DNA from 4 places in the Pseudomonas sp. LBUM1676 genome. Region 2 is predicted to be linked to each of the others. Evidence: predicted binding sites of a transcription regulator. Region 2 holds the regulator's gene; each other region holds the start of a gene.
The links. Region 2 encodes sigma-54, which starts transcription at its own class of promoters, with help from an activator protein. Its sites were predicted from a motif close to ANTGGCATNNANNTTGCTNT; they were not measured.

Region 1 (3,199 bases), 2.4 Mb from region 2:
TCCCCTGCCAGGCCGGGGCATTGAGCCATTGCTGTTTGGCCTGGGCCAGCAGCAGGACATCGCCGTCGTCGAGCATCAGGCCAATGCGCGAGAGGTATTGCGCGATACCCAGTCGATCCATGGCCTGGAACATGTGCATCTGGGTCACGCTGGTGCCGAAGCCATCGGCGGCGATGTTGCTGTTGTTCATGTTCGCCCCCAGCTCGGCGTGCCGCAGCGGCAACAGCAGCGAACCGATCAGCTGGACGTTGTGCGGCGACAGGCTGGCGAGCATGTCGCGTTTTTCGCAGAACGCGTAATCGTGCTCGGCGTTTTCCTGCATCTTCGCCCGGGCCTGGACGTAGGCGCCGTAGTAGTACTGGCGCGGGTCGGTGACCGCGTACCAGTCGGCCATGACCACCGCGGTGCGGGTGGCGTCATTGAGCAGTTTGTCCGGTTGCCACAGCGGCCGGTAATGGAAATTGGTCGCCGCTTCGATGTCGAAACTGGCTTCCTGGTAGCGGCTGGCGACCTTGTCGCCAAACCGGCGACGGGTGTGGCTGAAGGTGTTGCGGATCGTCTCGACGGTTGTCGTCTTGATCTCGACACTCATGGAGTGGACTCCTGTAGTTGTTGTTTTGGGTTTTTGTCAGGCCGCTTATTCAGCGTCGCGGGCTTCGCCGTAGCGCCACTTGCGGGCATCGGCATCGAGGGCGGCGGACATCTGCGCATCCATGTGTTGCACCTGGTTGTTTTCGCAGAACTGCCTGAACGCTTGATGCGGCAGCACCAGCTCGACAAACAGCTCGGGATAACCGATGGCGAAATCGAACTCGACAAAAGCATCGTCTGGCTCGCTACGCACTCGGACGTAGCGCGGCATTTGATCGAAGGTGCTGTCAGGTTGGTTCATGCTCGGGTACTCCCCCTGTTGTCATGGAGGGGTAAGAGCAACAACGGTGCCAGTGCTTGCGCAATGTCAAAAACAAAATTAATAAACGTTATATATCAAATCGTTAAATGATTTTTTTGCATGCATCTTGCCGTTCATGGCGGAAATTGCGCCCGGTGCCGGGATCAACCGATTGATCATTTGGTCAATCTCGATCGGCTCGATTCGAGCAAATGACCCATTGAATCAGGCTGGATTGAAGGGTATGAATTGCATGGGAACCGAGTCATCCCCACAAACAAAAAAGACATAGGGTGCGTTTGCATGACCACGAAATACCGAGCCGCCGAGCACTCCGCAGTGCTCAAGGATCTGACCGATCGCATTCACTTCCTTGGCAGCGAAGGCAAGATCTGGCTTGATGAGCAGCGGATGCTGCTGATGCAGGTTTCGTCGATGGCCTCGTTCCGTCGAGAGCTGCTCGAGATGATTGGCGAAGAGCGTGCAAAGGGGTTTTTCCTGCGCCTGGGTTACCAATCCGGGCTTAAAGATGCCGAATTGGCGCGTAAATTACGGCCCAACGGCAGTGACATCGACATGTTCCTGATCGGGCCGCAGCTGCACTCGCTCAAGGGCATGGTCAAGGTCCGTCCGGTGGTGATGGACATCGATATCGAGGCAGGCACCTTTTACGCCGAAATCGAATGGATCGACTCCTTCGAAGTGGAAAATCACCAGAGTGAACAACTGCACTCCGAGCAGCCGATTTGCTGGATGTTGCTCGGGTACGCGATCAGCTATTCATCATTTTTCATTGGCCGGCAGATCATCTACAAAGAGGTCAGCTGCCGCGGCTGTGGAGACCAGATGTGTCGCATCATCGGCAAGCCCGCTGAGGAGTGGGAGGATGCCGATACGTTCATGCGGTACTTCCAGAGCGATCCGATCATCGATGAATTGCGTACCCTGCAGCTCCAGGTCGAGAACATGAATCAACGCCTGGAGTTGCGTGCCGGTCAGTTTTACGGGATTGGCCGTTCAGCCAGCTATCGCAAGACCTGCGACCTGATCGACAAGGTCGCACCCGGCAAAGCATCGGTGTTGTTGCTGGGCGAGACGGGCGTCGGCAAGGAAGTCATCGCCCGTAGCCTGCATTTGCGCAGTGAACGCGCGGGCGGTCCTTTCATCGCCCTGAACTGCGCGGCCATCGCTCCAGACTTGATCGAAGCCGAGCTTTTCGGGGTGGAAAAAGGCGCGTACACCGGTGCCCAACAATCGCGGATGGGGCGCTTCGAACGGGCCCATGGCGGCACGCTGTTTCTCGATGAGATTATTGAACTCACCCCGCGCGCCCAGGCGAGTTTGCTGCGCGTTCTGCAAGAAGGTGAACTGGAGCGGGTGGGCGATAGCCAGACCCGACGTGTCGATGTGCGCGTGATCGGTGCGACGCACGAAGACCTCGGCCAGGCCGTGAAGGACGGGCGATTCCGAGCCGACCTCTACTATCGTCTGAATGTCTATCCCGTGCGCATTCCGGCACTGCGTGATCGTCGCGAAGACATCCCGCTGTTGATCGAGCATTTTCTGGAAAAACTGCACCTGAGCTACCAGAAAAAAACCCTCGGGCTGTCCGATCGTGCCAGCGAGGCCTGCCTTCGCTACGACTGGCCGGGCAACATTCGCGAGCTGGAAAATCTCATCGAGCGCGGTGTGATCATCACTGACAACAATCAGAGCATTTCGGTGGAAGCCCTCTTCCCGCACCAGTCTGTCGAGGCACTGAGCATCGGCTTGTCGAGCGAAGGCACCCTGATCAGCCAGAAGCTTGCGCCTGAAGACACCTGGGTGGATCGTCTGCTCGATCTGGGGGTGAGTCTGGATGACCTGGAAGAGCAACTGCTGCAGGGCGCCATGGAGCGCGCCAATCAGAATGTCTCCGAGGCTGCCCGCCTGCTTGGCATGACCCGACCGGCGCTGGCCTACCGGTTGAAGAAGCGCCCGGACGGCTCGGGATCACGCTGAGCTTGCGCCCATTTTTTTGCTATTGCGGACAATTGCAAACGGGCGCGCGCCAATGCTTTTTCACGTTCTTGCGCAGCTGCAAACTGGGTAGGTTGCGCATTCACGAAAGCAGGGTTCTGGATGCCTATGAATCCGAATGCAGCTTTAAGGGAAGGCGTCAGTGCGTCCATATGTGAAAGCGGCATGCCCGCGCGCATGTCAGTGCCCCGGGTGGTGATGAACAGCGCTTTTTGTTTCACCAACTGGCCGATGTATTGGCCTGAGTCACCGACTACGTACGTCAGTTCGGCTCGAATGATGTTGTCG
Region 2 (3,199 bases):
GTCGGTCAGCAGGTCGATCGCGGCATACATGTCAGTATGCTCAGCGTTGGCGACCACTTCTCCGCCGGGGATATGCAGCGTGGCTTCGATTTTCTGCAGCAGCTTTTCGACGTTCATCGTGACTTGCACGTTGGTTATCTTGTCGAAGTGCCTCTCCAATCGGTCGAGTTTTTCGCCGATGTAGGTGCGCAGAGGTTCGGTCACTTCCAGTTGGTGTCCACTGATGTTGACTTGCATACAGCTTCTCCTTCGTTGCCAGTGCATAAAGCGGTAGACCCGATGATCTACCACTGGAACGCTGTGGCGTGGCTCTACATCAACCGCTTGCGTTCGCTCGAAGGCGCGATCCCGAGGGATTCGCGGTATTTGGCGACGGTGCGGCGAGCCACCTGAATGCCTTGTGCCTCCAGTAAACCAGCGATCTTGCTGTCACTCAACGGCTTTTTCTGATTTTCCGCCGCAACCAGTTTTTTGATGATCGCGCGGATCGCCGTTGACGAGCATTCGCCGCCTTCGGAGGTGCTGACGTGGCTGGAAAAAAAGTATTTCAACTCATAGATGCCCCGAGGGGTATGCATGAATTTCTGTGTGGTCACTCGTGAAATCGTCGATTCGTGCATACCCACCGCTTCAGCGATGTCATGCAGCACCAGCGGTTTCATGGCTTCGTCGCCGTACTCCAGGAAGCCGCGCTGATGCTCGACGATCTGGGTGGCCACTTTCATCAGGGTTTCGTTGCGGCTTTGCAGGCTCTTGATGAACCAGCGGGCCTCTTGCAACTGATTGCGCATGAAGGTGTTGTCGGCACTGGTGTCGGCACGGCGCACGAAGCCGGCGTATTGGGCATTGACCCGCAGCCGTGGCACCGATTCCTGATTGAGCTCCACCAGCCAGCGCTCGTTGTCCTTGCGCACGATGACATCGGGGACGACGTACTCGGCTTCACTGGACTCGATCTGCGAGCCAGGACGCGGGTTGAGGCTCTGGACCAGTTCGATCACCTGGCGCAGCTCATCTTCCTTGAGCTTCATGCGACGCATCAGCTGGCTGTAGTCGCGGCTGCCGAGCAGATCGATGTAGTCGGTGACCAGGCGCTTGGCCTCGGCCAGCCAAGGGGTCTTGGCGGGCAACTGGCGCAATTGCAGGAGCAGGCATTCGCCCAGGTTGCGGGCGGCGATGCCGGCCGGTTCGAATTGCTGGATGCGATGCAGGACGGCTTCTATTTCGTCGAGTTCGATGTCCAGTTCCGGGTCGAAGGCTTCGAGAATTTCCTCGAGGGTTTCGTCCAGGTAGCCCTGATTGTTGATGCAATCGATCAGGGTCACGGCGATCAGGCGATCGGTGTCGGACATCGGCGCCAGGTTCAGTTGCCAAAGCAGATGGCTTTGCAGGCTTTCACCGGCCGATGTACGGGTGGTGAAATCCCACTCGTCGTCATCGTTGCTCGGCAGGCTGCTGGCGCTGGTCTGGTAAACGTCTTCCCACGCGGTATCGACGGGCAGTTCGTTGGGAATGCGCTCGTTCCAGTCGCCTTCCTCGAGGTTATCCACCGTCGGGGCGGTTTCCTGGTAAGAGGGTTCCGAAACGTCGGCGTTGGGTTGCTGTTCGGCTTTGTCGGCCAAGGGGTCGGCATTATCGAAGTCGTCGCCTTCTTCCTGGCGTTCGAGCATCGGATTGGACTCCAGGGCCTCCTGGATTTCCTGTTGCAGGTCCAGGGTCGACAATTGGAGCAGGCGGATGGCCTGTTGCAGCTGCGGTGTCATCGTCAGCTGCTGGCCCATTCTCAGGACTAGCGATGGTTTCATGGCAGGGGCTTAACACCTTATTCGCCGGCGCACATGCGCCATCCACTACAGGGCGCCGAAGCGCCAAACATAAGCAAATTATATGCCCGAAACTTTAGCGTTTGCCTAGAGCGCTGTAACAATAAAAAAGTGTTGATTTTTTATCGAGACAAGCGCTTGAGCGACAAGCTGGACACCTCAGCGCTTACAGGCGGAACTCATGGCCCAGATACACTTCCTTGACCAGTTCGTTGGCCAGGATGGTGGCAGAATCGCCTTCGGCGATCAGTTGGCCATCGTTGACGATGTACGCGGTTTCGCAGATATCCAGGGTTTCGCGGACGTTGTGGTCGGTGATCAACACACCGATGCCCTTGGCCTTGAGGTGATGGATGATCTGTTTGATGTCACCCACCGAAATCGGGTCCACGCCGGCGAAAGGTTCGTCGAGGAGGATGAATTTCGGGTTGGTCGCCAGTGCGCGGGCGATTTCCACCCGGCGGCGTTCACCACCGGACAGGCTCATACCGAGGTTGTCGCGGATGTGGTGGATGTGGAATTCCTGCAGCAGGCTTTCCAGCTCTTTGCGGCGGCCGGCCTTGTCGAGTTCCTTGCGGGTCTCGAGAATCGCCATGATGTTATCGGCCACCGAGAGTTTGCGGAAGATCGACGCTTCTTGCGGCAAATAGCCGATACCAGCCTTCGCGCGACCGTGCATCGGCTGGTGGCTGACATCCAGGTCGTCGATCAGTACACGACCCTGATCGGCCTGCACCAGCCCGACAATCATGTAGAAACAGGTGGTTTTGCCGGCGCCGTTAGGGCCAAGCAAGCCGACGATCTGACCGCTGTCGATGGACAGGCTGACGTCGCGCACGACCTGACGGCTCTTGTAGCTCTTGGCCAGATGCTGAGCTTTCAGAGTTGCCATTACGGGGCCTTTTGCTCGTCGGATTTCTTCTTCGGCTGGATCACCATGTCGACGCGCGGACGTTGTTCGGTGACTTTGGTGCCTGTGGCGCGGCCGGCGTTAGCCAGTTTCTTGACCGTGTCGTAGACGATTTTCTCGCCTTGGGTGACGTTGCCATCCTTGTCGATGACTTTGGCGCGGTCGATCAGCACGACGCGGTCTTGCGAGGCGTGGTACTGGATCGTGACGCCGTAACCCTGAACCGGCTTGGAATCGCCGGCCGTCTGCATCTGCTCGAAGTAGGCCAGGTTGCCGATCGAGGTCACCACGTCTATGTCGCCATCGGCGGTGCGGGTGATGGTCACGGTGTTGCCGGTGACCTTCATCGAGCCTTGGGTGATGATCACATCACCCTTGTAGGTGGCGATACCTTGCTTGTCGTCCAGTTGGGCGTCGTCGGCCTGAATGCGGATAGGCTGATTTCTATCGTCCGGCAGAGCCCAGG
Region 3 (3,199 bases), 2.9 Mb from region 2:
GACATGGGAATTCCAGAACCTTTAGCTGAGTGGACCGACAACGCATTGCCGGCCCGGTTTTCAATCAGGCGCTTTTCTAAAAGAGCGCCCGCGTGGCACGAAGGTGTGCCGTCCCACCCCTGCTGCTCGGGTCAAAAGAGCTTAGATGCACGGGTAGATAAAATAGTTGGTGCAACAAAATGTCATAAGTTGACCCTTCGTCGAATAATGCCGGCGGAAACGCGAGCCATTCTCAGCAAAGGATTAACCCCATCATGTAGCGCAGGGCCGATCATACCGGGGTTTGGTCAATAAACGGCGAACAAACATCGTGTTACTTATCGCCTTACCATCTTTAACGTTACGTCCTTATGACAAAACGATCATTCCCTCGATGTGACGCATTGGTTAGAACTCAACACAGGTTGACGTCGCAACGGCGTCAACACCTTGGCTCGCGACGCCGGCAGCGAGCCCCAACGGCAGATTTTTTTTCTGCCAGACCTCAATTGAGGTCGACGCGATAAATACAGTCAACAAGTGAGGGCAACACCCTATGAGAAGACTTAAGCGTGATCCGTTGGAAAGAGCATTTTTGCGCGGATATCAATATGGCGTTGGTGGCAAATCCCGTGAGCTTTGCCCATTTACTCTACCGTCGGTACGCCAAGCCTGGATTAACGGCTGGCGAGAAGGACGCGGCGACAACTGGGACGGTATGACCGGCACTGCGGGAATCCACAGACTCAACGAACTTCACGCCGTCGGCTAACACAGGGCACAACACTCCGACACGACAATCTGATTACGTAACGACTTACCACGCACGCCCCATCCGGGCGGCGGGCTCCGGCCCAGGGGCTCCCTCGAGGAGCCCTTTTTATGCCTGCTCTCTGGCCCCAGACACCTTCCCCTGTAGGAGCCGGCTTGCTGGCGATAGCGATCTCAAGGACGCCATCGCCAGCAAGCCGGCTCCTACATGGGTTCAGCGCAGGGCTGCTATTGCGTCCACGGACTCACGAATCAGCGCCGGGCCCTTATAGATGAAGCCGGAGTAAATCTGCACCAGGCTCGCCCCCGCAGCGATTTTCTCGGCCGCGTGCCTTCCTTCGGTGATGCCGCCCACGGCAATGATCGGCAAACGACCGGCCAATTCCGCCGCCAGCACTTTAACGGTGTGGGTACTCTTCTCGCGAACCGGTGCGCCGGACAGACCGCCCGCCTCGTCACCGTACTCCATGCCTTCGACGCCGACGCGACTCAGGGTGGTGTTGGTGGCAATGACCGCGTCCATGCCGGTTTCCATCAATGCTTGCGCGACCTGCACGGTTTCTTCGTCGGTCATGTCCGGCGCGATCTTGATCGCCAGCGGGACATGTTTGCCGTGGCGCAGCGCCAGTTCCGCGCGACGCGTGGCCAGGTCAGCCAGCAACTGCTTGAGCGAATCGCCGAACTGCAGGCTGCGCAGGCCCGGTGTGTTCGGCGAGCTGACGTTGACCGTCACGTAGCTGGCATGGGCGTAAACCTTGTCCAGGCAGATCAGGTAGTCGTCGACCGCTCGCTCGACCGGGGTATCGAAGTTCTTGCCGATATTGATGCCCAGCACGCCCTTGTACTTGGCCGCTGCGACGCGGGCCAACAGGTGATCGACGCCGAGGTTGTTGAAACCCATGCGGTTGATGATCGCCTCTGCTTCCGGCAGTCGGAAAATCCGTGGCTTGGGGTTGCCCGGTTGCGGACGCGGCGTAATGGTGCCGATTTCGACGAAACCGAAACCCAGCTGAGCGAAACCGTCGATGGCCGCGCCATTCTTGTCCAGGCCGGCTGCCAACCCGACCGGATTCGGGAAGTCCAGGCCCATGACGGTCACCGGCATTTTTGCCGGCGCCTTGCACAGCAAGCCGTTGAGGCCCAAACGCCCGCCCGCGCCGATCAGGTCCAGGGACAGATCGTGGGAGGTTTCCGGGGAAAGTTGGAACAACAACTGACGGGCCAAGTTGTACATGGGCGGCTTTGACTCGATTGGCGGCGAAATGAGGCGGCGATTATAGCCGGGCATCGGCGCCGCAGGCGAGGCACGCCGCAAAAACAGCCGGCGATGGCATATGCCTTGCACCGTCATCGCTATCAGCACTCATGCCAACGGCGGGATGAGTCGAAAGACAACGGCGTCGTCACCTGGCCTTGCTCCGGCAAGCGGCCCGGTACGACGCTTTTTTATGGAAGGTGTTTATCGATGATTGAAATTGCAGCCAACCCTCTGGCCTGGGTCCACGGCAGCGATGCCCCGGAAAAGACCGAAATCAACCTCGGCTTCATGGCCCTCAGCGACTGCGCGTCGGTGGTGGTCGCGGCCACCCAGGGTTTCGCCCAGCCCTACGGCCTGACCCTGAACCTCAAGCGCCAGTCGTCATGGGCCAATCTGCGGGACAAACTGGTCAGCGGTGAACTCGATGCCGCTCACAGCCTGTACGGGTTGATTTACGCGGTCCACCTGGGGATCGGCGGGGTGGCGGCGACCGACATGGCCGTGCTGATGGGCCTGAACCAGAACGGCCAGAGCATCAACCTGTCCCATGGTCTGCAGGCCCAGGGCGTGACCAGTCCTGAAGCACTGGACCGACACGTGCACCAAAGTCGCCCAAAACTGACGTTTGCCCAGACGTTCCCGACCGGAACCCACGCCATGTGGCTGTATTACTGGCTGGCCAGCCAAGGCATCCACCCGCTGCACGACGTCGACAGCGTGGTGGTGCCGCCGCCGCAAATGGTCGCGCACCTGCAGGCGGGGCGCATCGACGGTTTCTGCGTCGGCGAGCCCTGGTCCGCCAGTGCAGTGAAGCAGAACCTCGGATTCACCCTGGCGACGACCCAGACCATCTGGCCCGACCACCCGGAGAAAGTCCTCGGCTGCACCCGCGCCTTCGTCGAGCAATACCCCAACACCGCCCGGGCACTGGTGATGGCGATTCTGGAGGCCAGCCGCTTCATCGAAGCCAGCACCGAGAATCGCCGCAGCACCGCGCAATTGCTCAGCGCAGCGCAATACCTGGACGCGCCACTGGACTGCATCGAACCGCGCTTGCTCGGCGAGTATGCCGATGGCCTCGGCAATCGCTGGCAGGACCCGCACGCACTGCGCTTGCATGGCGCTGGCGAGGTCAACCTGCCTTATCTGTCCGACGGCATGTGGTTCATGACCCAGTTCCGCCGCTGGGGT
Region 4 (3,199 bases), 2.6 Mb from region 2:
GACGATCTGACCGTTGGAGTCGAGGTGGAAGGTACCGTCACGGGTGTAGGAGGTCGTGCCGTCCGGCTGCAGGATCTGGAAGAAACCGCGACCGTCGATGGCCATGTCCAAGGGTTGCTCGGTGGTTTGCAGGCTGCCGGCGGTGAAGTTTTTCTGGGTGCCGACGACGCGCACACCGGTACCCACTTGCAGACCCGACGGCAGTTCGCTGTCCTGGGTCGTCTGGGCGCCAGGCTGGCGCTTGATCTGGTAGAGCAAGTCCTGGAACTCGGCGCGATCCCGTTTGAAACCCGTGGTCGAGACGTTGGCCAGGTTGTTGGAAATGGTCGTCAGGTTGGTGTCCTGGGCGGACAGGCCTGTTTTGGCAACCCATAGAGCCGGAAGCATTCGATTCTCCTCGTGCGCCTGTTTTACGGCGCGACGTTCTGGTAATTAGCTGATCTGCAAGACCCGAGCCATGGCCTGGTCGTCTTCTTTGGCGGTGTTCATCATCTTGACGTGCAGTTCGAACTGCTTGGCCAGGGCCAGCACCGAGGTCATCTCTTCCACGGCATTGACGTTGCTCGACTCGAGGAAGCCGGACACCAGCTTGACGTTGGCATCGGCCTGCGCCGGCTGGCCATCCTTGGTGTGGATCGAACCGTCCAGGCCTTTGGTCATGTTCCTGAAGTCAGGGTTGACCAGTTTGATGCGGTCGACTTCGGCCATCACCCGAGGCCCCTCGCCCATCGCCCGGATACTGATGGTGCCGTCCTCGCCGACTTCGATCTGCTGCTCGGGCGGCACGGCAATCGGCCCGCCATTGCCCAGTACCGGCATACCGTTGCCGGCTCGCAGCACGCCGAGGGCGTCGACGTTCAGGCTGCCGGTGCGCACGTAGCTTTCGCCGCCGTCAGGGTTCTGTACCGCAATCCAGCCGTTGCCTTGCACCGCGACATCGAGATCGCGACCGGTCTGCACCAGCGCGCCAGGGGAGAAGTCAGTGGCCGGACGCTCCGACAGGGCAAACGCACGCGCCGGAAAGCCGTCACCGAACACCGGCATCGAACGCGCCTGTTCCAGGTCTTTCTGGAAGCCGTTGGTGGAGATGTTCGCCAGGTTGTTCGCATGAGCCTTCTGCGCCAGTGCATTCTGGCTGGCGCCGGTCATTGCCACATAAAGGTACTTGTCCACAGTCGTTCCTCTGCCTGCCGGACGTTTGCCGCCCAGTGCTGTACTGCTGAGCCATAAGCAATTTGCAGACCAACTTTTTTCTGGCGGCGCGGGGGCCGGGAAACAAGGGGTTTGAGGGGTTTTGCGGGGATTTTGGAAATGTATCGAAGACGAAAAACCGGCGGTGTTATGCCGGGAATAGGCAACGCTTGATTCTGGGTAACGGCCACCACCGCCATCGCGAGCAAGCTCGCTCCCACAGGGATCTCAGTGAGACACATATCCAATGTGGGAGCGAGCTTGCTCGCGATGGGGCCAGTACAAACAAAGCAAGTGCCAGCTATGACTCCGTCTTGCCAACCTCATACTCGCGCAACTTATTGGCAATGGTCGTATGCGAAACCCCCAACCGCTTGCCCAGTTGCCGACTGCTCGGATGCTCGGAATACAGCCGCTCCAGCACCGCTTTCTCAAAGCGCCCGACTATCTCGTCCAGCCCGCCTTCCAGGGAAAAATCGCCAAGTGGCTGACGCACGCCATAGTCCGGCAGACGAATATGTTCGGCCTTGACCGTCCCGCCCTCGCACAACGAAACCGCCTGGAACAACACGTTCTCCAGTTGCCGGACATTGCCCGGCCAATGGTAGTGACTGAGCCGCTCCATGGCCGCCGGCGCCAGTTTCGGCAGCGGGCAACCGATCTGTCGGCTGGCCTGATCGAGGAAGTGCTCCACCAGCGGTGTCAAACCGTCGAGACACTCGCGCAGTGGCGGGATGTGCAACGACAGCACGTTCAGGCGGTGATACAAATCCTGGCGAAATTCCCCGCGAGCGCACAACTCGGACAAGTCGACCTGAGTCGCGCAGATCACCCGCACATCCAGATAAACCTCTTCATCGCTGCCTACACGACGGAAGCAACCGTCCTGCAGGAAGCGCAGCAATTTAACCTGCAGGCGCGGGCTCATTTCGCCGACGCCATCGAGAAACAGTGTGCCGCCCGCCGTCAGTTCCAGCAGCCCGAGCTTGCCTTCGGCCCGTGCCCCTTCGAAGGCACCGGGCCCATAACCGAACAACTCGGTCTCGGCCATGGATTCCGGCAACCCGGCGCAGTTGAGCGCCATCAATGGCGATTGCCCGCGCGGGCTTGCGAGGTGGCAGGCTCGGGCCAACAACTCTTTACCCGTGCCGGTTTCGCCTTCTATCAATAGCGGCGCATCCAGCGGCGCCATGCGCCGGGCTTCACGCACCACCGCCGCCATGACTTTAGAACTCTGGAAAATGCTGTCGAACCCGCGCAGCTCCTGCTTGCGCACGTTATAGATGCGCTCACCGACCCGGTCAGCGCGATGCAGCGTGAGTACCGCACCGGCCATGGCTTCGCTGTCGTCATGCTCCGATTGCAAGGGCGCGATGTCGGCGAGAAACACGTCGCCCTTGACCTTGACCCGCAATCCGTTGATCCGCGATTTATTGGCGCGCACCAGTTCCGGCAAGTCGAAATCCTCGGCGTACCGCGACAACGGGATCCCTGGCACCTCATCGACACGCACCCCGAGCAACTGCGCCGCCGCCCGGTTGGCCGCGACGATCGAGCCGCCCATGTCGATCGACAGCACTGGAAACTCCAACGCGCCGAGCAAGGCATTGAGTTCCATGTGCCGACGTTCGCTGGGCATCAGTCCTACGCGCTTGACGCCGAACACCCCGGCAATCGACTCGAATTTCGGTCGTAGCGCCTGGAACTGAAGGTTGATCAGGTTCGGGCAATGCAGGTAGATGGCATTGCCATGCTCACCGCCGACCTCGCCACGGGCGACGTTGATTCCGTACGACACCAGCAGGTTGAGAATGTCGCGCAGGATGCCGATGCGGTTCTGGCAGTGAACTTTGATACGCATATACAAGACCTATAAACGATGATTGACCTGTGGGAGCCAGCCTGCTGGCGATGGCGTCGCATCAGGCGATGTTGATGTCGAATGACACACCGCTATCGCCAGCAGGCTGGCTCCCGCAGGGTTGGCGCCCGATTTTTCTGATGAGGA

Region 1: a site for sigma-54 is predicted at 1,007-1,026, ahead of ACA041_RS15430 (sigma 54-interacting transcriptional regulator). Genes of this name have one in related genera too.
Region 3: a site for sigma-54 is predicted at 2,077-2,096, ahead of ACA041_RS22145 (CmpA/NrtA family ABC transporter substrate-binding protein). Genes of this name have one in related genera too.
Region 4: a site for sigma-54 is predicted at 1,228-1,247, ahead of ACA041_RS23500 (flagellar basal body rod protein FlgF). Genes of this name have one in related genera too.

The regions. Positions count from the first base shown of each region.
Region 1 is NZ_CP166777.1:3,327,289-3,330,487, reverse strand. Features, by position in the region: gene ACA041_RS15440 (aromatic/alkene monooxygenase hydroxylase subunit beta) at 1-592, opposite strand, end outside; gene ACA041_RS15435 (phenol hydroxylase subunit) at 638-892, opposite strand; gene ACA041_RS15430 (sigma 54-interacting transcriptional regulator) at 1,196-2,893, shown strand; gene ACA041_RS15425 (FMN-dependent NADH-azoreductase) at 2,851-3,199, opposite strand, start outside.
Region 2 is NZ_CP166777.1:878,252-881,450, forward strand. Features, by position in the region: gene hpf (ribosome hibernation-promoting factor, HPF/YfiA family) at 1-237, opposite strand, end outside; gene ACA041_RS03945 (RNA polymerase factor sigma-54) at 312-1,805, opposite strand; gene lptB (LPS export ABC transporter ATP-binding protein) at 1,990-2,715, opposite strand; gene lptA (lipopolysaccharide transport periplasmic protein LptA) at 2,715-3,199, opposite strand, start outside.
Region 3 is NZ_CP166777.1:4,811,300-4,814,498, forward strand. Features, by position in the region: gene rlmKL (bifunctional 23S rRNA (guanine(2069)-N(7))-methyltransferase RlmK/23S rRNA (guanine(2445)-N(2))-methyltransferase RlmL) at 1-5, opposite strand, end outside; gene rmf (ribosome modulation factor) at 536-751, shown strand; gene ACA041_RS22140 (quinone-dependent dihydroorotate dehydrogenase) at 965-1,984, opposite strand; gene ACA041_RS22145 (CmpA/NrtA family ABC transporter substrate-binding protein) at 2,216-3,199, shown strand, end outside.
Region 4 is NZ_CP166777.1:5,098,626-5,101,824, forward strand. Features, by position in the region: gene flgG (flagellar basal-body rod protein FlgG) at 1-387, opposite strand, end outside; gene ACA041_RS23500 (flagellar basal body rod protein FlgF) at 433-1,173, opposite strand; gene ACA041_RS23505 (sigma-54-dependent transcriptional regulator) at 1,493-3,052, opposite strand.